One region of the Streptomyces sp. NPDC030183 genome, then DNA from elsewhere that is predicted to be linked to it. Evidence: riboswitches for the same ligand, from Rfam matches in the RefSeq annotation. Region 1 holds a riboswitch; each other region holds the start of a gene.
What was found. Region 1 has a riboswitch for cyclic di-AMP ahead of ACZ4Z2_RS07700 (M23 family metallopeptidase). Riboswitches for the same ligand answer to the same signal wherever they lie in the genome.
Positions count from the first base shown of each region.

Region 2: it holds a riboswitch for cyclic di-AMP, as region 1 does, so the genes downstream of both, ACZ4Z2_RS09900 (M23 family metallopeptidase) here and ACZ4Z2_RS07700 (M23 family metallopeptidase) in region 1, are expected to answer to the same signal.
Region 3: it holds a riboswitch for cyclic di-AMP, as region 1 does, so the genes downstream of both, ACZ4Z2_RS30755 (C40 family peptidase) here and ACZ4Z2_RS07700 (M23 family metallopeptidase) in region 1, are expected to answer to the same signal.
Region 4: it holds a riboswitch for cyclic di-AMP, as region 1 does, so the genes downstream of both, ACZ4Z2_RS04280 (transglycosylase family protein) here and ACZ4Z2_RS07700 (M23 family metallopeptidase) in region 1, are expected to answer to the same signal.

Region 1 is NZ_JBVIBK010000005.1:42,926-47,866, reverse strand. Features, by position in the region: gene ACZ4Z2_RS07710 (TetR/AcrR family transcriptional regulator) at 1-201, shown strand, start outside; gene ACZ4Z2_RS07705 (SGNH/GDSL hydrolase family protein) at 283-1,068, opposite strand; gene ACZ4Z2_RS07700 (M23 family metallopeptidase) at 1,270-2,205, opposite strand; cyclic di-AMP (ydaO/yuaA leader) riboswitch at 2,210-2,368, opposite strand; gene ACZ4Z2_RS07695 (alpha-galactosidase) at 2,671-4,743, opposite strand.
Region 2 is NZ_JBVIBK010000006.1:293,683-298,623, reverse strand. Features, by position in the region: gene ACZ4Z2_RS09910 (PrsW family intramembrane metalloprotease) at 1-64, shown strand, start outside; gene ACZ4Z2_RS09905 (aldo/keto reductase) at 527-1,471, opposite strand; gene ACZ4Z2_RS09900 (M23 family metallopeptidase) at 1,618-2,670, opposite strand; cyclic di-AMP (ydaO/yuaA leader) riboswitch at 2,683-2,838, opposite strand; gene ACZ4Z2_RS09895 (PP2C family protein-serine/threonine phosphatase) at 3,073-4,194, opposite strand; gene ACZ4Z2_RS09890 (GTP cyclohydrolase II) at 4,587-4,941, opposite strand, start outside.
Region 3 is NZ_JBVIBK010000030.1:41,010-45,950, reverse strand. Features, by position in the region: gene ACZ4Z2_RS30780 (8-amino-7-oxononanoate synthase) at 1-197, shown strand, start outside; gene ACZ4Z2_RS30775 (DUF397 domain-containing protein) at 255-479, opposite strand; gene ACZ4Z2_RS30770 (helix-turn-helix domain-containing protein) at 503-1,360, opposite strand; gene ACZ4Z2_RS30765 (ATP-binding protein) at 1,607-2,065, shown strand; gene ACZ4Z2_RS30760 (DUF6328 family protein) at 2,037-2,612, opposite strand; gene ACZ4Z2_RS30755 (C40 family peptidase) at 2,801-3,274, opposite strand; cyclic di-AMP (ydaO/yuaA leader) riboswitch at 3,278-3,476, opposite strand; gene ACZ4Z2_RS30750 (hypothetical protein) at 3,820-4,137, opposite strand; gene ACZ4Z2_RS30745 (ATP-dependent Clp protease proteolytic subunit) at 4,145-4,786, opposite strand.
Region 4 is NZ_JBVIBK010000002.1:315,646-320,586, forward strand. Features, by position in the region: gene ACZ4Z2_RS04265 (tetratricopeptide repeat protein) at 1-130, shown strand, start outside; gene ACZ4Z2_RS04270 (cytochrome P450 family protein) at 235-1,482, shown strand; gene ACZ4Z2_RS04275 (transglycosylase family protein) at 1,666-2,700, shown strand; cyclic di-AMP (ydaO/yuaA leader) riboswitch at 2,883-3,082, shown strand; gene ACZ4Z2_RS04280 (transglycosylase family protein) at 3,087-3,767, shown strand; gene eno (phosphopyruvate hydratase) at 4,186-4,941, shown strand, end outside.

The DNA of each region.
Region 1 (4,941 bases):
CTCATCGAGGAGGGCGTGGCCGCGGCCGAGTTCCACTGCCCCGACCCCCGGGCCTCGGCCCTCCGCCTCACCGCCCTCCTGGACGGCCTGGCCGTGCAGCTCACGTCCTACGACGGAGCGGTCTCCCGCGCGAAGGCCCGGCTATGGGCGGACGAGACGCTGGCCCGCGAACTGAACCTGCCGGAGACACCGACGAGCTGACCCCTGGGGAGGGGACGGGCGGCCCCGCGGCGGCGCGGGCCCGCCCCACGACGAACTGTGGGCGGACCCGGCCGAACGCCCTCAGGCCACGGAAGCGATCCGCATCTTGATGTCGTCGGGCGACAGCGCCCCCTTGGCCGACACATGGTCGCCGGACGACTCCCCGCGCAGCCGCCGCCCGATCCACGGCACGAGGTACTCCCGGGCCCACTGGATGTTGTCCCGGCGCACCTCGAACGTCCCCCGCGGCGGCAACGGCGGCCACGGCTGCTCGGGGTCCGCGGGCACCTCCACGCCCAGCACCTGCCCGGCCCGCAGAGCGACCCGGGTGTGCCCCTCGGGCGACAGGTGCAGCCGGTCGTGGTCCCAGGCGCGCCGGTCCTGCACGGTCCGCAGGGACCACAGGTCGAGCACGGGGCACCCGTACCGGTCGGCGATGGCCCGCACATGCCCGTTGTAGGTCGCGATCTTGCCGCGCAGATGCCGGAGCACCGGCACGTCACGGGTGTCGAACCCGGTGGTCACCATCACCGTGCCGATCGCCGAGGTGAGCCGGGCCACCGCCCGCTCGAACCGCTCCGCGACCTCGTCGGGGTCGGTGCCGGGCCGGATGATGTCGTTCCCGCCGGCACAGAAGGAAAGGAGATCCGGGGCGAGTTCGAGAGCCCTCGGCACCTGGTCCTCGACGATCTGGTCGAGGAGCTTCCCCCGTACCGCGAGATTGGTGTACCTGAAGTCGCCTTCGGGCACCCGGTCCGCGAGGAGCACCGCGAACCGGTCCGCCCAACCGACGAACGCCCCGTCGGGGCCGGGGTCGCCGACGCCCTCGGTGAAGCTGTCCCCCACCGCCACGTACGACCCGATCACTGATCTGCTGTTCTTCGAATCGTCTGCCACATCGGGTCATGATTCACCTTCCGATGTGACCTACGCGACCGTAATAAGGGGTTGACGGGCGGTGAGATAGACCACGCTTCAAGATTCGTTCAACCAGGGAATACGCCGCAGGCCGGACCCCGGGGATCGGGGTCCGGCCTGCGCCGCGCTCAGTCCGCCGTCGGCGGCACGTCAGACGGTGACGCCCTTCGACCGCAGGTAGGCCAGCGGGTCGATGTCCGAGCCGTAGTCGGGGGTCGTCCGGATCTCGAAGTGCAGGTGCGGGCCGGTAACGTTGCCGGTGGCGCCCGAGAGGCCGATCTCCTGGCCGCCGCTGACGGACTGGCCCGCCGAGACGCCGATCGAGGAGAGGTGGGCGTACTGGGCGTAGTAGCCGTCGGCGAGCTTGATGACGACCTGGTTGCCGTACGCGCCGCCCCAGCCGGCCGAGACGACGGTGCCCGCGCCCACGGCCTTGAGGCTGGTGCCGGTCGGGGCCACGAAGTCGACGCCGGTGTGGTAGCCGCTGGACCACATGCTGCCGGCGGTCTTGTACGCGGTGCCGACGGTGGCGCCCTGGATGGGCAGGGTGAAGCCGGAACCGCTGGTCTGGGCGGCCTGACCGGCGGGCGCGGCGGTCGTCTCCTTGGCCGCGGACCCGGAGGCCTTGGACGGCTGGGAGGGCTTCGCCGGCTGCGGCGACCGGGTCTTCGTCGAGGTGTGCGTCAGCCCGGCGGACGTGGCCTTGCCGCCGATGGCGAGCTTCAGGCCCGGGTGGATGAGCGAGGGGTCGGAGCCGATCACGGAGCGGTTGTCCGAGTAGAGCCGCTTCCAGCCGCCCTGGACGTCCTGCTCGTCCGCGATCTTCGCGAGATAGTCGCCGGCCTTGACCGTGTAGGTCTTCGTCGCCTTCTTCTTGGCGGCGACCTGTTCGACGGCACCCTTCTCGGGGGTGGCCGTGACGGTCTTCCCGGAAGGCCCGGAAACGGCGGCCGTGGGGGTCGCGGCGTGGGCGCCGGCGGCGCCCATCAGGGGCAGCGCGAGCGCGGCGCCACCGGTTCCGGCGGCGGCGATGGAGCGGGTGAGACGCTGGGACTTCGGACGGCGGTGCTTACCCTTCGCGGGCATGGCGAATTCCTCTCCGGCGCCTGCGAGGTGAGCTGTCGGGTGCGGACTGGAGATGTCCGGCCGGGCTTGCGCTCGGCTTTACCCCTAGCCGTTCCGGAGACCGGAACAGGCGGTACTACCTGTGGGTCCCCCGCTCCTGCCATGGATCGGGTCGGTACGCGGCTCCGGTCGGCGGCAGGATTGGGCGTCCGTCCGGATCGAGGGTGAACGTAAGCGACTTGTCCCCACAGAGACAACCATCGGGATTTCCCGTGCGTCTCCCTACGTGATCCATACAACGAATCCCGATTACGCTCCGTAATGGAGCGCCGTCTTTCTATTTCCAACCGCCCTGGAAAAGACCAAGAATTACGTGAGCATGACGGCGACGGTGCGTCACGGATATGACGCTGCTCACGCGCCTACGCCTCAGTAGTCTTTATTCCAGGGCCAGTTGGATTAATGGCTCCATTTCGGACAGAACGCTCAGATGCGACGCAGGCGGATAACCGTCGCATCGAAGTCGCCGCGCAGCCCGGTCCGCAGGCCGTGGTGCAACAGCACAGCCCCTCGGTGCACTTCGCCCGTTTCGCGGCATTCATAGGTCTTCGCGGGGTCGAGGCCGCGCAGCCGCAGCGGCGGGAGCGGCTCGCCGTAGTGCTGGGCCTGGAGGCAGGCGAGGACGACCACCTCGTCACCGTGGACGTACTGCACGGCGCTCAGGCCTCCGCCCGGCGGGCGCAGCCGGTACTGGTCGCCGCGCTGCACGACGGGCTTGATCTCCTTGTACAGCTCCACCCACTCCCGCGCCTCGGCCAGCTCCTCGTCGCTCCACTTCGTGAGGTCGCCGCCGACGCCGAGCACGCCCGCCATGGCGCTGACGAAGCGGAACCGCAGGGAGCTGACGCGGCCGTTGAGCTGGTTGTTCGGACTGTCGGTCACCCAGGCGGCCATGACCCGCGCCGGGTGGAGGTGACTGAACCCGTGCTGGATGGCGAGCCGGTCCAGCGGGTCGGTGTTGTCGGAGGTCCACACCTGGTCGGTCCGGGACATCACCCCAAGGTCGATCCGGCCGCCGCCGCCCGAGCACGACTCGAAGGCGACGCCCGGGTGCGCGGCCCGCAGCCGGTCCAGCAGGGCGTAGAAGGCGTGCACGTGCTCGACCCACAGCTTCTGCGGGTAGGGCTCACCGGGCCAGCCGGCGTCCGTGAAGCAGCGGTTGAAGTCCCACTTCACATAGTCGATCGGGGCACTGGAGAGCAGGGCGTCCAGCTTCTCCCACAGGTACTCCTGGACGTCCGGCCGTGCGAGGTTGAGCACGAGCTGATTGCGGAGTTCCGTCCGCTTTCGTCCCGGTTGGAACTGCGCCCAGTCGGGGTGCGCCCGGTACAGCTCGCTGTCGGGGTTGACCATCTCGGGCTCGACCCAGATGCCGAACTGCATCCCGAGGGCGTGCACCTGGTCGGCGAGCGGCTTCAGCCCCTCGGGGAAGCGGTCCGGGTTGGGCGTCCAGTCGCCGAGGCCGGCCCGGTCGCTGGTGCGCGCCCCGAACCAGCCGTCGTCGACCACGAACAGCTCGACCCCGATGGCCGCCGCCCGCTCGGCGAGCGCCCGCTGCTGCTCCTCCGAGATGTCGAACTCCGTGGCCTCCCAGGAGTTGAACAGCACCGGCCGGTCCTGGTCGGCGTCCGGGATGATGTACGCCCGCTGGTAGGCGTGCCAGGCGCGGCTCGCCCCGCCGTGGCCGGCGTCGGTCCACAGTCCGGCGAAGACGGGCGTGGTGAACGTCTCACCCGTCTCCAGCCGGAGCAGGCCCGACTCGTCGTACCCGGCGCCGCCGGTGATCTGCACCCGCGCGTCCGGCAGCTGGGCCACGGCGATCCGCCAGGAGCCCGACCAGCCGAGGGCGCAGCCGTAGACCTCGCCCCGCTCCTCGGTGGCGTCGGTGTCGAGAGCGACCCAGGGCAGGTGCTGGTGTCCGGTGTGCCCGCGGCGGCTGCCGATGACCTTCTCCCCGTAGGTCAGCTCACCGCGCACCAGCCGGGACTCGGCCGCCCACCGGCCGTGCAGCTGGGACAGGCGCCAGCTCTCCTCGCGGCGGGGCAGGGTCCAGGTCGCCGAGTCGGCCCGCAGCAGCTCCACGGCGGGCCCCTCGTTGGCGAGGGTCACCCAGCGCTCCACGATGTCGTCGCGCATCCGGTAGTGCAGCGTGATCCGCAGACCGTCGTCGAGGAAGCGCAGACGCAGCTCGTCACCGTCCGCCTCGTGCCCCTGGAAGGTCCACTCGGTGCCGCGCCGCTCCTCGGTGCGGACCGAGAGAGCGGGGCGGGTGAAACGGGGCCCGCCCTCGACGGGGTACTCCTCGTGGCCGTCCAGGGGGGCCTCGAAGGGCCAGTAGGGCAACTCCTGGCGGGCGACCAGCTCCTCGGCGTCGGCGAGGGCGATCCGCGGGCCCCAGTGCAGGTGCAGCAGCTCGTCGTTCTCGGTGAGCCGCAGGGCGTAACTGCTCCGGGGGCCCGTGAGAAGCCAGGTCCGGCCGTCCGTGGCGATGTCCAACATCATGGCCTCACAAATTCGAACAGGTGCGATCGTGCTTCAACATCATGGCAGGTCGTCGTGGGAGCGCTCCGCCCCCTGTGGAAAACCCGCGCCGGACCGCCGCGGACGCCTGTGGACAACTCATTGCGGTGCCCACGCGTGTCGTATCGTCGAGAGGCGCCTCGATGCCGAGCGCGTGCCCGTCGACGATCGGCGCCG
Region 2 (4,941 bases), on a different contig from region 1:
TGGGGCGGGGTCGCCTTACGGGGGGAGCCCGGCGGTTGTGCCGTACCGGCCGTATGGGTCGTAGCGGGTCGTCGGCGGGGTGTGCGTTGTGGGGTGGGGCGCCTTCGGGTGCGGGTGGGTCGGGGGCGCGCCGGGGGGTGTCCGTCCTCGGAACGGCGCGAAATCGGTCTCTCGGGAAGCCGGACCAGTTGACGCGCCAACCGCTGCGGGCGGACACCCCCCCGACACACCCCCTCACGTCCGTACGCGGCCCCACCCGCCGCACGGGCTTGCGACGCCTCCGAGGCGCGTTCCCCGTCGGCCGTACGCGGCCCACCCGCCACAGGCCCTTGCGACGCCTCTGAGGCGCGTTCCCGGCTGGCTGTGCGCGGCCGGCCCGCCACGGGGGCTTGCGCCGGCTCCGAGGCGCGTTCCGCTCGGCCGTGCGCGGCCGGCCCGCCGTATCCGCCTGTGGCGCCCCGGTGGCGTGTGCCGGTCCGTCGTACGCGGCTCACCCCCTCCGGGGCTGAGGGCAGCCATGGGCTTGCTACGCCGAGGCGTCTGTCAGCTTGGTCAGTTCCTCCGGGGTGAGGGTGGTGTCGGCCACCGCCAGGAGTGCCGGGAGCTGGGTCGTGGTGCGGGCCGAGGCGATCGGGGCGGTGATCGTCGGCTGGGCGGTGAGCCAGGCCAGGGCGATCGTGGCGATCTCCGCGTTCCTGGACCGGGCGATCTCGTCGAGGGCGGCGAGGACGCGTGTGCCCCTCGGGGTGTCGAGGTAGGCGCCGGCGCCCGCGGCGCGAGGGCTGTCGACGGTCGCGCCGGGGCGGTACTTGCCGGTGAGGAACCCCTTGGCGAGGGAGAAGTAGGGGACGGCGGAGAGGCCCGCGTCGGCGGCCACCGACTGGAGGGCGCCCTCGTACGTGTCGCGGGAGACCAGGTTGTAGTGGGGCTGGAGCGCCACATAGCGGGCCAGGCCCTCGCGGTCCGAGAAGTCCAGGGACGCCTTGAGACGCTCGGGGGTGATGTTGGACGCGGCGATCGCGCGGACCTTGCCCGCCTTCACCAGGTCGTCGAGGGCGGTGATGATCTCCTCGACCGGTACCTCGGGCTTGTCGAAGTGCGTGTAGTAGAGGTCGATGTGGTCGGTGCCCAGGCGGGTGAGCGAGGCGTCCGCGGCGGCCTTGATGGTGGCGGCGGAGAGGCCCTGGTACTCGGGGTGCTGGCTGACCTTCGTCGCGATCACCACGTCGGCACGGTTGCCCCGGGCCTTCACCCACTTGCCGATGATCGTCTCGGACTCGCCGCCCTGGTTGCCGTCGACCCACGCGGAGTAGGAGTCGGCGGTGTCGATGAAGTTGCCGCCGGCGTCGGCGTAGGCGTCGAGGACGGCGAAGGACTGTGCCTCGTCCGCCGTCCAGCCGAAGACGTTGCCGCCCAGGGAGAGCGGGAAGACCTCGAGGTCGGACGTACCCAGCTTGCGAAGAGAAGTCATGTGTGGGTTCAACCACCGGGTCGGACGATCGCATTCCGGGCTCGTGTGAACGCCGGGTGAAGCGTCGGGCCCGGGCGGTACGACGGACGCCGCGTCAGGCCCGTCGGCCTTACGCGGCGTCACATCCGTTCGAGTGGCTCTGGAGGCTAGATGCTCAGGCCCTTGCTGCGCAGCCACGCCGCCGGGTCGATGCCGTTGCCCGAGCCGGCCGTGTGCACCTCCATGTGGAGGTGGGCGCCGGTGACGTTGCCCGTGGCGCCGACGCGGCCGATGACGTCGCCGGTGCCGACCTTCTGGCCGACACTGACGCCGATGGAGGACTGGTGGGCGTACCAGATCTCGGTGCCGTCGTCGAGCGTGAGCACGGTCTTGTAGCCGTACGAGCCGTCCCAGCCCGCCTGCGTGATCGTGCCGCTGTGGACGGCCTTGATGAGGGTGCCCGTGGGGGCGGCGAAGTCAAGGCCCGTGTGGTAGCCGGACGACCAGTAGGGGCCGGCCTGGCCGAAGGTGGAGGTGATCGTGTACGAGGAGGTCGGCAGCGTGAACTGCTTGGCCAGGGCGGCCAGGCGCTCGGCTTCCTTCTTCTTCGCGGCCTCTTCCTCCGCCTTCTTCTTGGCGGCGGCCTCCTTGGCCTCGGCTTCCTTCTTCTCCTCGGCGGCCTGGTCCGCGGCCTTCTTCGCGGCGGCGGTCTGCGCGGCCTCGGCGGCCTTCAGGTCGAACGCGTCCTGCTGGGACTCGGCCTGCTGCATGATGCGGGCGCGCAGCGCCTCGCCGGCGTCGGTGGCACCCTGCTCGGTGTCGGCGGCGATGAGGCCGGCGCTGCTGAGCGGGGTGGCGGAGCCCTCGGGCTCGTCGGCGGGGTCGTCGTCCTCGAAGACCGAGCCCACGTTCGGCATGTCCGGCATCGAGATGGCCACCGGGGCCTTGCCGCTCTGGGCGCTGGCCATGCCGGCGCCGCTGACGGCGGCTATGACGCCGACGCCGAGAACCGTGGAGCTACGGGCGAACCCGCCGCGCTGCTTGGTCTTGGCCACGCGGTGCCGGCCGCGGACGGGACGGAGGGACTCCGCGGTGGGGTTCCACTCCTGGAAGGGGCCCTCGTTGTCGCTGTCATAGCTGCCGAAGCCGAAGGTCTCGGGCTCACTGCCGCGTTGGTTCGGCACGAAGGGGGCTTCGGTCGCGGACCGGTTGGACGCCACGTGGGGCGTACTCCTTTCCTTCCTTCTCGCCTACCGGGTTAGCTGACGGGTTCGGAGCGGAAGGTCTCCTACGCGCGTAAACCGAGCGTGCTTCCACGGCGGTTTTCGCGCGATTCACCCCAGGGTGGTGGTTCCCCGGTTCCCTACGGGATTCGGCGCGTGAGCACGGAGCCGCCTCTTGTGACGGCTGGGACGACCGCGCTGCGTTATCGAACGTTAATAGACGTGGGGGCGGCATTCCAAGCGGTTCTGAATGATCGTTCGCCTTTTTGCGCTGGACTTACGGGTCATGAGGGGTGGAAAACGGGCGAGTTGGCCTCGCCTCAGGAACCCCGGCTGTCCTGACTGGGCGTCAGTTGTTATGCGGAGGGGGTTGGATTGTGTACGTAGAGTGAGAGTTCTTCAGGGGCGGTGTACGGCGAGCAGCGCCATGTCGTCCGTGGTGCCGCCTCCGGTGTGCTCGCGGACCTCTTCGGCGAGTGTCGTCAAGAGGGCGCGCGGGGCGGGGAAGGTGCGGCCGTGGAGCCGGGCGGCCGGGTCGTAGAAGACGCCGTCCGCGTCGCGGGCCTCGGACAGGCCGTCGGTGTAGAAGAGCAGTGTCGACCCCGCCGGGAACACGACCTCCTCGGCGCGGTCCGGCCAGGTGCCCAGCTCGTCGAGGCCGAGCGGCAGCGCGGTCCACGGGGGGTCGAGGGTGCGCAGCTCGCCGTCGGCGTGGAGCAGCAGCGGGGGCGGGTGGCCCCGGTTGACGATGCGGGCCGACCCGGCACCGTGCGGGAACTCGGCGAGGACGGCCGTCACGAACCCCTCGTACGGCACGGTGGGGTCCCGCCGTGCCGCGTCCCGCCGGGTCACCTCCCGCGCGAGCGCCCGCTCCAGCCGCTGGGCCACGGCCTCCAGGGTCGTCTCCTGTTCGGCCGCCTCCCGGAACGCGCCGATCAGCACCGCCACCGCCGCCACCGCGCCGAGGCCCTTGCCGCGGACGTCCCCCACGACCAGCCGTACGCCGTGCGGCGAGTCCTGCACCGCGTACAGATCGCCCCCGATCGAGGCCCCGGCCTGCGCGGCCTCGTACCGTGCCGCGATCTCCAGGCCGGCGAGCCGCTCCTGGGGCCTCGGCAGTACGGCCCGCTGCGCCGCCTCCGCGATCTCCCGGGCGGTGGCGAGGCGGGCGTCACTGCGCCGGACGAGCCGGTTGATGGCGACGGCCAGTACGGCGACGGTGGCGACGGTCGAGATCTCGGTGAGCGCGTCCGCCTCGCCCACACCGCTGTGCCGGAGGCGTACGGCGAGGATGCCGCCGAGCGAGGCGGCACCGGTCACCACGGTGCCCGCCAGCGACAGCAGCGGCGCGGCCACCAGCGGCGCCGCGGTGAAGAAGGGGACGGCCGTGAGTTCGCGCGGCATGAAGTGGTCGTAGCAGAAGCCGCTGACGACGAGGAGCACGGGCAGGACCCGCACGAGGGCACCGGTGTAGAAGAACCGCCGGCCGTCCGGCCTCTTCGCACCCTGTAACTGCCCCACCCGTCCCAGATTCACGGGACGACCGGCGACCGGCCAGTCGACGGGTCCGAATGGGCTAGGCCCTGTCGTCACATTCCCGCCGTCGCCCGGAGGGCGGCCCCTCGGCGTCAGGTGCGTGCTCTCGGCGGGCCGGGCCCTGACCCGTGTACTGGACGTACTCGGGTCGGGGCCCGGTGCGTCGAGAGCGCGTGCATGGCGTCGCGGGGTAGGTGGGAATTTGACGACAGGGCCTAGGGGGCCTGTCGTTCGGATCGATGCCGGCTTCGGGCTGGGGGACTTCGCCGCTGCCGGTGAGCGGGGCTTGGTGCGTGTGTGCGTGCCGGGCTCCGCGGCCCAGGCGTGATCCGAACGACCCCATGAACCCCGGCTGGAGCGCTCTTCCGTTCGGGCGTTCAGCCCGCCGTCAGCTCCGCCAGGGGCAGGGTGTGCTGGGTGGTGAGAACCTTCGCCCGCAGGTAGCGGACGTTGTGGGCGGTGGTGAACACGCCGGTGGGGACGCGGTGCCGGACGCCGACGCCGAGGTCCCGCAGCTGCTGCGCCTTGTCGGGGTTGTTGGAGAGCAGGTCCAGCTCGTCGATGCCGAGGGCGCCCAGCATCTGAGCCGCGGCCGTGTAGTCGCGGGCGTCCTCCGGCAGCCCGAGCGCCGTGTTCGCCTCGTAGGTGTCGAGCCCCTGGTCCTGAAGGGCGTACGCGTCAAGCTTGTTGTAGAGGCCGATGCCGCGGCCCTCCTGACGGAGGTACAGCAGA
Region 3 (4,941 bases), on a different contig from region 1:
TGTCCGTACGGGCGCCGTCCCCGGATCAGGCGGTGCGGTGGGCGGCGGACTGCCGGGCGGCGGGTCTCGCCGTCGGCTGCTTCCGCCCACCGTCCGTGCCCGACGGCATCTCGAGGCTGCGGTTGACCGCCCGGGCGGATCTCACCGAGGGGCAGATCGACCGAGCCGTGGGAATCATCGGCGATACGCGACCGTGAGTCGGCGTCGCGGCCGTGCGTCGCCAGAAGCGGAACCGGTGGTGCGGTCGGTGGTGCTCACCGAAGCGTGGTGATGAATCCCTCCCATGCCTCCGGCCGGAACAGCAGGGCGGGCCCCGCCGTGTTCTTCGAGTCGCGCACGGCCACCAGTCCGGCCAGGCGGCCGGACCCGGGGCGGGCCGTTTCCACACAGTTGTTCATCCCCGTGCTGCGGCTGCTGCGCAGCCATCGCACACCGCGCAGTGCGGTACTGGTGGGTACGTTCCGAGGCAGAGCTGACATGGTGCCTCCTTACGCGCCGGAAGCTAGCCCTGAGCCAGTCCGGCGATGTAATCCAACGAGTCCTCGGGCGAAAGGGCGTGGATCTGAAGGGCGTTGAAGGCCTCGACATAAGCCCTGAGGTCTTCTTTCCGCTCGAGGTAGAGGCTACTCGTCAAGTGGTCGAGAACAACCACGTCCAGATCGGATGTGCTCCGAAATGAGAAAATTACGAAAGGACCGGTGATGCCGATGTGCGCCCCCGCAGTGAACGGCAGCACCTGCAGTCTCACTTGAGGCAGGCGCGCCGCCTCGACCAACCGCTCCAGTTGGCGGGCCATCACCTCGGGTCCACCGACCTCCCGCCGCAGAACGCCCTCGTCGAGCACGGCGCTCAGCTCCATCGGGGGATGCCCGCGCAGGACGTCCTGCCGCGCGAGCCGCACTTCCACGAGCGCGTCGAGTTTGTCGTCCTCCAGCCCCTCCACCGCGGCCCGCGTCACCGCCCGCGCGTACTCGGGGATCTGCAGCAGACCCGGCACGACCGAGGTCTCCAGGGTGCGCATCCCGTTCGCCTGCGACTCCAGGCTGATGAAGTCCCGGTACGTCGGTGGCAGCACCCCGCGGTAGGCGTGCCACCAGTTGTGCCGCCCGCCGCCGTCCTCGGAGCCCGCCAGCGCCATCAGCAGTTCGCGTAACTCGGTGTCGTCGATCGCGTAGGCGTCCAGCAGTCGGTGGACGTCCGCGGGTTTCACCCCACTGGCGCCCGTCTCGATGCGGCTCACCTTCGACTGGTGCCAGCCCACGAGACGGGCGGCCTCGATGCTGGTGATGCCGACGCGGGTGCGCAGGAGGCGCAACTCGGCGCCGAGCTTGCGGCGGCGGACCGCCGGACCGTATTGCATGGGTGTCTCCTTCCGCCCGGCGCGCGAAGTCGGGTGACGGTAGAGGATGGCCCGAGGGGCCCCTCGAATACGGTCGGCCGTCGGAGAGTTCACCGCTTCGAGCGACAGATATATGCATATCTTGGTGGATCGCCACCCGTGACGGCCCAGGTAGTGGCAGTCTGGCGCGAAGCACCAGTCCGGGACCGTCATCGAACCATCCGCTCCCAGTCGGACACCGGTCCCGTGGGAAAGGGACGCCTCGCCATGGCAGATCACCAGGAAGCATCCGTCACTCTGCCGAGCGATCCCGCCTCGGTGTCCGCGGCCCGGAGGTATGTCGCCACCGTGCTGGCCGAATGGGGCCTGCCGAGCGACACGGGCATCGCGGACACCGTGCGCCTGATCGTGTCCGAACTCGCCACCAACGCCGTTCAGCACACCTTCGGTCAGTCACCCACGTTCACCGTGGACCTCGCCCTCGACCGCGACGAACACCTGCGCATCGGCGTCACCGACAGCCATCCGCGCTTCCCGAAACGTTTGCCCGCCGCCGTCCAGCAGGACAACGGGCGGGGCATGGTCATCATCCGCTGGCTCACCGCCGAGTGCGGCGGCAGGCTGAGCGTCAGACCCACGCGGGAGGGCGGCAAGACGGTGGCGATCGAGCTTCCGTGGACCGTTCCCGTCCAGCCGGTCAGGGCAGGCGGTCCGCAGGAGTCCTGACGGGGTCCGCCTCCTGGGGCGCGGGGGCCGTGCCGCTGCGGCGCGGTGTCGGCATCGGGGCGCGGTTCTCGCGGACCGAGCGTCCCACGAGCTTCGGGAGCAGGCCCCACAGCAGCAGACAGCCGACGACGGTGCCACCGCCCGCGGTGAGGCCCGCGGCCCGGCCCAGTGTCACGTCCACGACGAGCAGGACCGACCCGGCGAAGGCCGGCATCAGCACCCACAGGCCGACGCTGGCCAGCCTGGACGAGACCCGCACGATGGCGGGCTTGGCGTTCTGCTGGAACAGCGAGCGGTGCAGGGCCGCCGGGGCGGTGAAGAGCGCCGCCGCGAGGACCGCCAGCAGCAGCGTGGTCACGTAGGTGGCGCGCTGGAACGAGTCCAGGTCCGGGAACCGCGGGGTGAAGGCCAGCGTCAGCAGGAACGCGAAGAGGATCTGCACGCCCGTCTGGGTGACCCGCAGCTCCTGGAGCAACTCGGAGAAGTTGCGGTCGGCCCGCTCGAGAGGTGTCTCGTTGCGAGCGGGGCTGATGCGATCGTCGGCCATGGCCGTACGAGTAACCATCCGGGCCCGTGCCACGCCTCGCCAAGGGGCGAAAGAGGGCCCGGGGCGCTCATGTGGCGGCCGGGGAGCGGCGAGAGGGGCCGGGGAGCGGTAAGCGCCTGAGGAGCGCGGCGTAGGGCGGCGGGGAACGGCGGAGGGGGCGGCCCTCGTTCCGGCCGCCCCCCGGCGGGTCAGCGGACCCGGCCGTACCAGACGCTCTTCGTCCAGATCTTCTGCAGCCGCACGACGTCACCCGTCTTCGGCGAGTGCCAGATCTTTCCCTTCCCCGCGTAGATACCTACGTGGTACACGCTCGATCCCGAGTGGAAGAAGACGAGGTCTCCGAGCTTGCGGTTGCTCGATGAGATGTGCTTCGTCTTGTTGTACTGCTGCTGGGCAGTACGGGGCAGCTTCTTGCCCGCCTTCTTGAACGAGTAGAGCGTCAGCCCTGAGCAGTCGAACCTGCCGGGGCCGGTCGCGCCGTACTTGTAAGGGGAGCCCTTCTTGGAAGCCGCGACCTGAAGTGCCTTGGACGCTACTGTGGCGGCCTCGGCGTCGGAGGCGACGCCCGGGACCACGATGCTGCCGCCGACGGCGGCGATGGTGAGAGCCGAGGCCGTGCCGGCCCGGGTCAACAGCGACGGGACACGATTGAGCGCAGACATGCGCAACCCTTCGTCAGCCGCCTGTGAAGGATGACCTGTCGGATTCGGGCTGGCGAAGTTGCCCGGCCGCTGACGCGGCTTCACCCCAAGGGCTGCTCGGCCCGGTCATGGCGTGACCGTCCCGGCGACCCGTCGTGCTTGGGTCCTCCACTCCTGCCGATCCACTCCTGTCGACCGGTCATCCGGACGGCGGCAGGACTCGGCGTCCGCCCGGATCGCCCCGCCGCTGTGGCGGGGGCTTGTCGTCAGGAAGGGATCTTGACGCACGGAAGTCCGAAAATCCCAACGGAATCAGGGATTTGTGGTGTTACTCACCACTCGCCCGTTCGGGTGGACAGGCCGTTTTCAGCTGTTCTGTCCATGGAGTCGGGGGTGTCCCCACCAGCATCGGAATGACGGGTTCCGGCACTCGTGTGGCTATGACGTGCAACTCCGGCGATTCCTGGGGCGGATGGGCCGATGGGTTGTTGGGCGTAGGCCGACCGGTGGGCCGTGGCCCGGACCGGAGGTCCCGTCAGCGGTACGGACGAGGACGCGCGATCGGTTCAGGCGGGTGAGTCCTCGGGTTCCGGCGGAAGAGTGATCCGGGCCGCCCGCCGTTCCCCGTCCAGCACCCGCAGGGCCCGGGCGAGGGTGGGGGCGTGCAGCTCGTTCTCGCCGCGTGTGTGCATCAGTTCGAGCGCGTCGCGCAGTGCCGTCGCCTTGCCGACGAGGGCCTGCGCGGCCCGCAGCCCGCGGTATGTGTCGCCGGGGCGCGCCGGGTTGATCCGGCCCAGCAGGTCGACCACGTCCAGATAGCGGTCGATCACCTCGGCCTCGGCCCGCGTCAGCGCGGGCAGCGGCGGCAGCTCGGGTGGCAGCATCGGCGGCTCACCTCGCGCCGGGGAGCGCCCGCGAACCCCTGGGGCTCGGCACGACCCGGTCGGCCAGGCCGTAGTCCACGGCTCCGGGCGCGTCGAAGACGGTGTCCCGTTCGATGTCCCCGCTGATCCGTTCGTGGCTCTGCCCGGTGTGCCGTACGAGCATCTCCTCCAGCCTGCGGCGGTTGCGTGTCAGCTCCTCGGCCTGGATCGCAAGGTCGCTCGCCTGCCCGGTGACCGGCTCGGTGAGCGCCGGCTGACGGATCACCACCTGCGCGCCCGGTAGCACCGATCGCCTGCCGGGGGTGCCCGCCGCCAGCAGCACCGCGGCGGAGGCACCCGCCCGGCCCAGGCAGACCGTCTCCACGTCGCAGCCGACGAACCGGATCGTGTCGTAGATGGCCGTCATCGCGCTGAACGAGCCGCCGGGGGAGTTGATGTAGAGGGAGATGTCCCGTTCCGGGGACTGGTACTCCAGATGCATGAACTGCGCAATCACGTCGTTGGCCGACGTGTCGTCGATCCGCGTCCCGAGGAACACGATCCGCTCGTCCAGCAACTTGGCATACGGATCCATCGTTCGGTGACCCGCACTTGTGCGCTCGGTGAATTCGGGGAGCGCGTGACGGGCCGACGGCCGGTTCGCGGGCATGGATGCCTCCTCTGAACGACTTCTGTAAAAAATGTACAGGATGTACGCCAGCTGTGCGGGGTGCTCGGCTGACGGCGAAAATCCCCGCGCGGCGCGGCTTCGCGCGGATCGCTGCGATCTTCCGCTCCGGAGGGCCGGTGCGAGCCGGTCTAAGC
Region 4 (4,941 bases), on a different contig from region 1:
GCAGGGCAGGAAGGACGAAGCCGAGGCATGGCTGGGTAAGGCCGCCCGACAAGGCCACTACTACGCGAGGAAACGGCTCGCGGAGGCTCCCACCCCCCAGCCCGACCGGCCCGATACCGTCGACGAGTGACCAACCAGCCCCACCCGCCACACTCCCAGCCGCAGCCGCAGCCGCAGCCGCAGCCGCAGCCGCACTCCCAGCCGCAGCCGGAGTCTCCCTCTCAGGCCGCCCCGGTGCCCGCCCTGTTCACCTGGGAGTTCGCCACCGACCCCTACCCTGCCTACGCCTGGCTCCGCGAGCACGCGCCCGTGCACCGCACGAAGCTGCCCAGCGGCGTGGAGGCATGGCTGGTCACCCGGTACGCCGACGCCAAGCAGGCCCTCGCCGACCAGCGTCTGTCCAAGAACCCGGCGCACCACGACGAGCCCGCGCACGCCAAGGGCAAGACCGGTATCCCCGGTGAGCGCAAGGCCGAGTTGATGACGCACCTGCTGAACATCGACCCGCCGGACCACACCCGGCTGCGCCGCCTGGTCTCCAAGGCGTTCACGCCGCGCAGGGTCGCCGAGTTCGCCCCCAGGGTGCGGGAGCTGACGGACGACCTCATCGACCGGTTCGCGCAGAAGGGCGAGGCCGACCTCATCCACGAGTTCGCCTTCCCGCTCCCGATCTACGCGATCTGTGACCTGCTCGGCGTCCCCCGCGAGGACCAGGACGACTTCCGGGACTGGGCGGGGATGATGATCCGGCACGGCGGAGGGCCGCGCGGCGGCGTCGCCAGGTCGGTGAAGAAGATGCGCGGCTATCTCGCGGACCTCATCCACCGCAAGCGTGCGGCGCTGCCCGCCGAACCCACCCCTGGCGAGGACCTCATCTCCGGTCTCATCCGGGCCTCGGACCACGGTGAGCACCTCACCGAGAACGAGGCGGCCGCCATGGCCTTCATCCTTCTCTTCGCCGGTTTCGAGACCACCGTCAACCTCATCGGCAACGGCACCTACGCCCTGCTCACCCACCCCGAGCAGCGCGCCCGCCTCCAGACCTCCCTCGGCGCGGGCGAGACGGCCCTGCTGGAGACCGGCGTCGAGGAACTCCTCCGCTACGACGGTCCCGTGGAGCTCGCCACCTGGCGGTTCGCCACGCGGCCGCTGAGCATCGGCGGGCAGGACATCGCCGCCGGCGACCCGGTGCTGGTCGTCCTCGCGGCGGCGGACCGCGACCCGGCCCGCTTCGCCGACCCCGACACCCTCGACCTCTCCCGCCGCGACAACCAGCACCTCGGCTACGGCCACGGCATCCACTACTGCCTGGGCGCCCCCCTCGCCCGCCTGGAGGGGCAGACCGCGCTGGCGATGCTCCTCACCCGCCTGCCCGACCTGCGGCTCGCGGCCGACCCCGCCGACCTGCGCTGGCGGGGCGGTCTCATCATGCGCGGACTGCGCACGCTTCCCGTCGAGTTCACACCGCGTCAGGGCTGGTGAACGGGCCGTACCCCTATCAGGAACAGCGGCGGAAAGTGACACACCCTCAAGTTCGTGATCTTCACGTGATCTCCGCTGCATTAACTTGTGACAACTGATCGTCTACGGATACGTTCACACGTCAGTGCGAAGGATGGTCACATCCCTCGCACAGCTCTCTGCTGTCGCGTGAAAGGCAACCGCATGCTCTCCGGGAACGGTCGTCACCGTCGCCCCCGTCAGGCTCCGGCACTCCTCGTCGCGGCCGGAGTGACCGGCTCCGCCATCGCCATCCCGCTCCTCGGCGCCACCGGCGCGAGCGCGGCCAGCGGAACCACCTGGGATCAGGTGGCGGAGTGCGAGAGCGGCGGCTCCTGGAGCGCGGACACCGGGAACGGGCGCTACGGCGGCCTCCAGATCTCCCAGGCGAACTGGGAGCGCCACGGCGGCCTCGACTACGCGACCAGCCCCGACCAGGCCAGCCGTTCGCAGCAAATCGCGGTCGCCGAGAGAATCCTCGCCGATCAGGGTGTCGGCGCCTGGTCCACCTGCGGACTCCTCCACAACCTCGACGGTGACTCCGCCTCGGCCGACGTGGACACAGGCGTGGCGGGAGATTCCTCCAGCTCGGGTGATTCGTCCGGTTCATCCAGTTCATCCGGTAACTCCACCAAGTCCACTGACTCCTCTGATTCATCCGGTTCATCCGTTTCATCGGACTCCTCGGATTCCTCCGGATCGCCTGATGGGTCGGGTTCATCGGAATCGTCTGATTCGTCCTCCGATGTCGCTGGCGCCTCCGAGGACTCCGCCGAGGCCGACACCGCCGACGGCTCGCAGGAATCCGGCAGCTCGGCCCCGGATGACGCCAAGAGCGGCGACTCGGACAACTCCGCGCGGAGCGACACGTCTTCCACCAGCGGCGATGTCGATGGCGGCACCGGTCGCCACCGTGGCGCGAGCGCCGAGGAAGGCGTCCACGCCGACGCCGCCGACTCCCGCGGCGAGACCTCCGCCGGCCGTCATGCCTCCCGCGGCGGCGACGCCTCCCGTGAGGCCGTCGACGGCTCGTACACCGTCCGCCCCGGGGACAGCCTGACCGCCATCGCCGACTCCCTTGAGGTGGGCGGCGGGTGGCGGGAGCTGTACGCCGAGAACGAGGGCACGGTCGGAACCGACCCGGACCTCATCCTTCCCGGTCAGACCCTGGAAGTCGGTGCCGAAACGGGCGAAAAGTAGCGGCAGTTCGGGTCATGGTTCGCCCCTTGATGTCCGTTTTGATCTCGGTGGGAGATGAATCACAGACCCCCTGATCGTCTTTGAAATTCGGCGAATCACGTGTTTACGGTCGTGACCGCTCGCCACAGCGGGCCCTTGCGGTCGTCACGCCGAATCCTGCCGACGGCCGCTCGGAACAGTCGTCGCGTCAAGCGCCGTAGGCAGGAGCGGGGGACCCAAGGTTTGCGCCGGGTCCGGCGGTTGAGGCCCTTCGGGGTCACGCCGCCGGCACCGGCTCGGGGTGAAGCCGCATCACGTGCGCCGGAAGGCGAGCGGGTGCGGCCGGGCAACTCAACCGGCCCGAACCCGACAGCTCACCTCGTAGGCGTCGGTGAGGGGATCACTCCATGCTGTTTTCCAGCAAGGGCAAGCACCGTCGTCCGTCCAGGACCGCTCGCGCCATCGCCGTCGCCGGTGTCACCGGCGCCGCCGCGATCGCCGCCCCGCTCATGGCGGCCGGCAGCGCCTCCGCCGCCACCGAGTCCGAGTGGGACGCCGTCGCCCAGTGCGAGTCCGGCGGTGACTGGTCCATCAACACCGGCAACGGCTACTACGGCGGTCTGCAGTTCTCGGCCTCCACCTGGGCCGCGTACGGCGGCACGCAGTACGCCTCCACGGCCGACCAGGCCAGCAAGGCCCAGCAGATCGCCGTCGCCGAGAAGGTCCTCGCGGGCCAGGGTGCGGGTGCCTGGCCGGTCTGCGGCAAGGGTCTGTCCAGCGCCTCGTACGACGGCGCCGCCGCCTCCTCCGGCAACTCCGGCTCGGACTCCTCCTCTTCCTCGTCGCAGGAGAGCACTCAGGAGACCCGCGCCTCGCGTTCCTCCGAGCGCGCCACCGTCGAGACCCCGACCGGCAAGAAGGTCAAGAAGGGCGACGGCGAGTACAAGGTCGTCAGCGGTGACACCCTCAGCAGCATCGCCGCGAAGAAGAACGTCAAGGGTGGCTGGGAGAAGCTCTTCGAGCTGAACAAGGACATCATCGACGACGCCGACTTCATCTACCCCGGCCAGCAGCTCCACCTGAGCTGACGACCGGACCAGGACCGATGGTTCGGCCGGGCCGAAAAATGGCCGCTCCCCGGCTGAACCTCGGTCCGCTCCCGGCCGTGTCCTCCTGAGTGAAGACCTCGTGAGGGCCGCCCCCCGTCCCCACGGGCTCCCCGCCCCGGTGCGCATTCCCCCGTACGCACCGGGGCGGGGTTTTTCTGTGTCCGGGCCTGCTCCGCCCATCTGTCCGGGCCCGCTCCGCCCACCTGTCCGGCCCTCCGCCGACCCTTCTGTTCACTTTCCCGCCCACCCCCCTTTGTTCCGGGCTGGAACAATGGGTACGGTCTGTCTGTCCACGGGACGGTCGGTCGGCTGCCGACGGGCCCGGGGCGGTTAGGCTCTAGTCGCATGGCCCTCGTGGCCCCGCACCAACGCGTCACATCCCAAGAAGGAGATGCTCGTGCCGTCCATCGACGTCGTCGTAGCCCGGGAAATCCTGGACTCCCGAGGCAACCCCACGGTCGAGGTCGAGGTCGGCCTCGACGACGGCAGCACCGGTCGTGCCGCCGTCCCGTCCGGCGCCTCCACGGGCGCCTTCGAGGCCATCGAGCTCCGTGACGGCGACCCCAACCGCTACCTCGGCAAGGGCGTCGAGAAGGCGGTCCTCGCCGTGATCGAGCAGATCGGCCCGGAGCTGGTCGGCTACGACGCCACCGAGCAGCGCCTGATCGACCAGGCCATGTTCGACCTGGACGCCACCGACAACAAGGGCTCCCTCGGCGCCAACGCCATCCTCGGCGTCTCCCTCGCCGTCGCCCACGCCGCCTCCGAGGCCAGCGACCTGCCGCTCTTCCGCTACCTGGGCGGCCCGAACGCGCACCTGCTGCCCGTTCCGATGATGAACATCCTGAACGGCGGCTCGCACGCCGACACCAACGTGGACATCCAGGAGTTCATGATCGCCCCGATCGGCGCGGAGTCCTTCTCCGAGGCGCTGCGCTGGGGTGCCGAGGTCTACCACACCCTCAAGAAGGTCCTGAAGCGCAAGGGCCTCAACACCGGCCTCGGCGACGAGGGCGGCTTCGCCCCGAACCTGGACTCCAACCGCGCCGCCCTCGACCTCATCCTGGAGGCCGTCAACGAGGCCGGCTACACCCCCGGCGAGCAGATCGCCCTGGCGCTCGACGTCGCCGCCTCCGAGTTCTACAAGGACGGC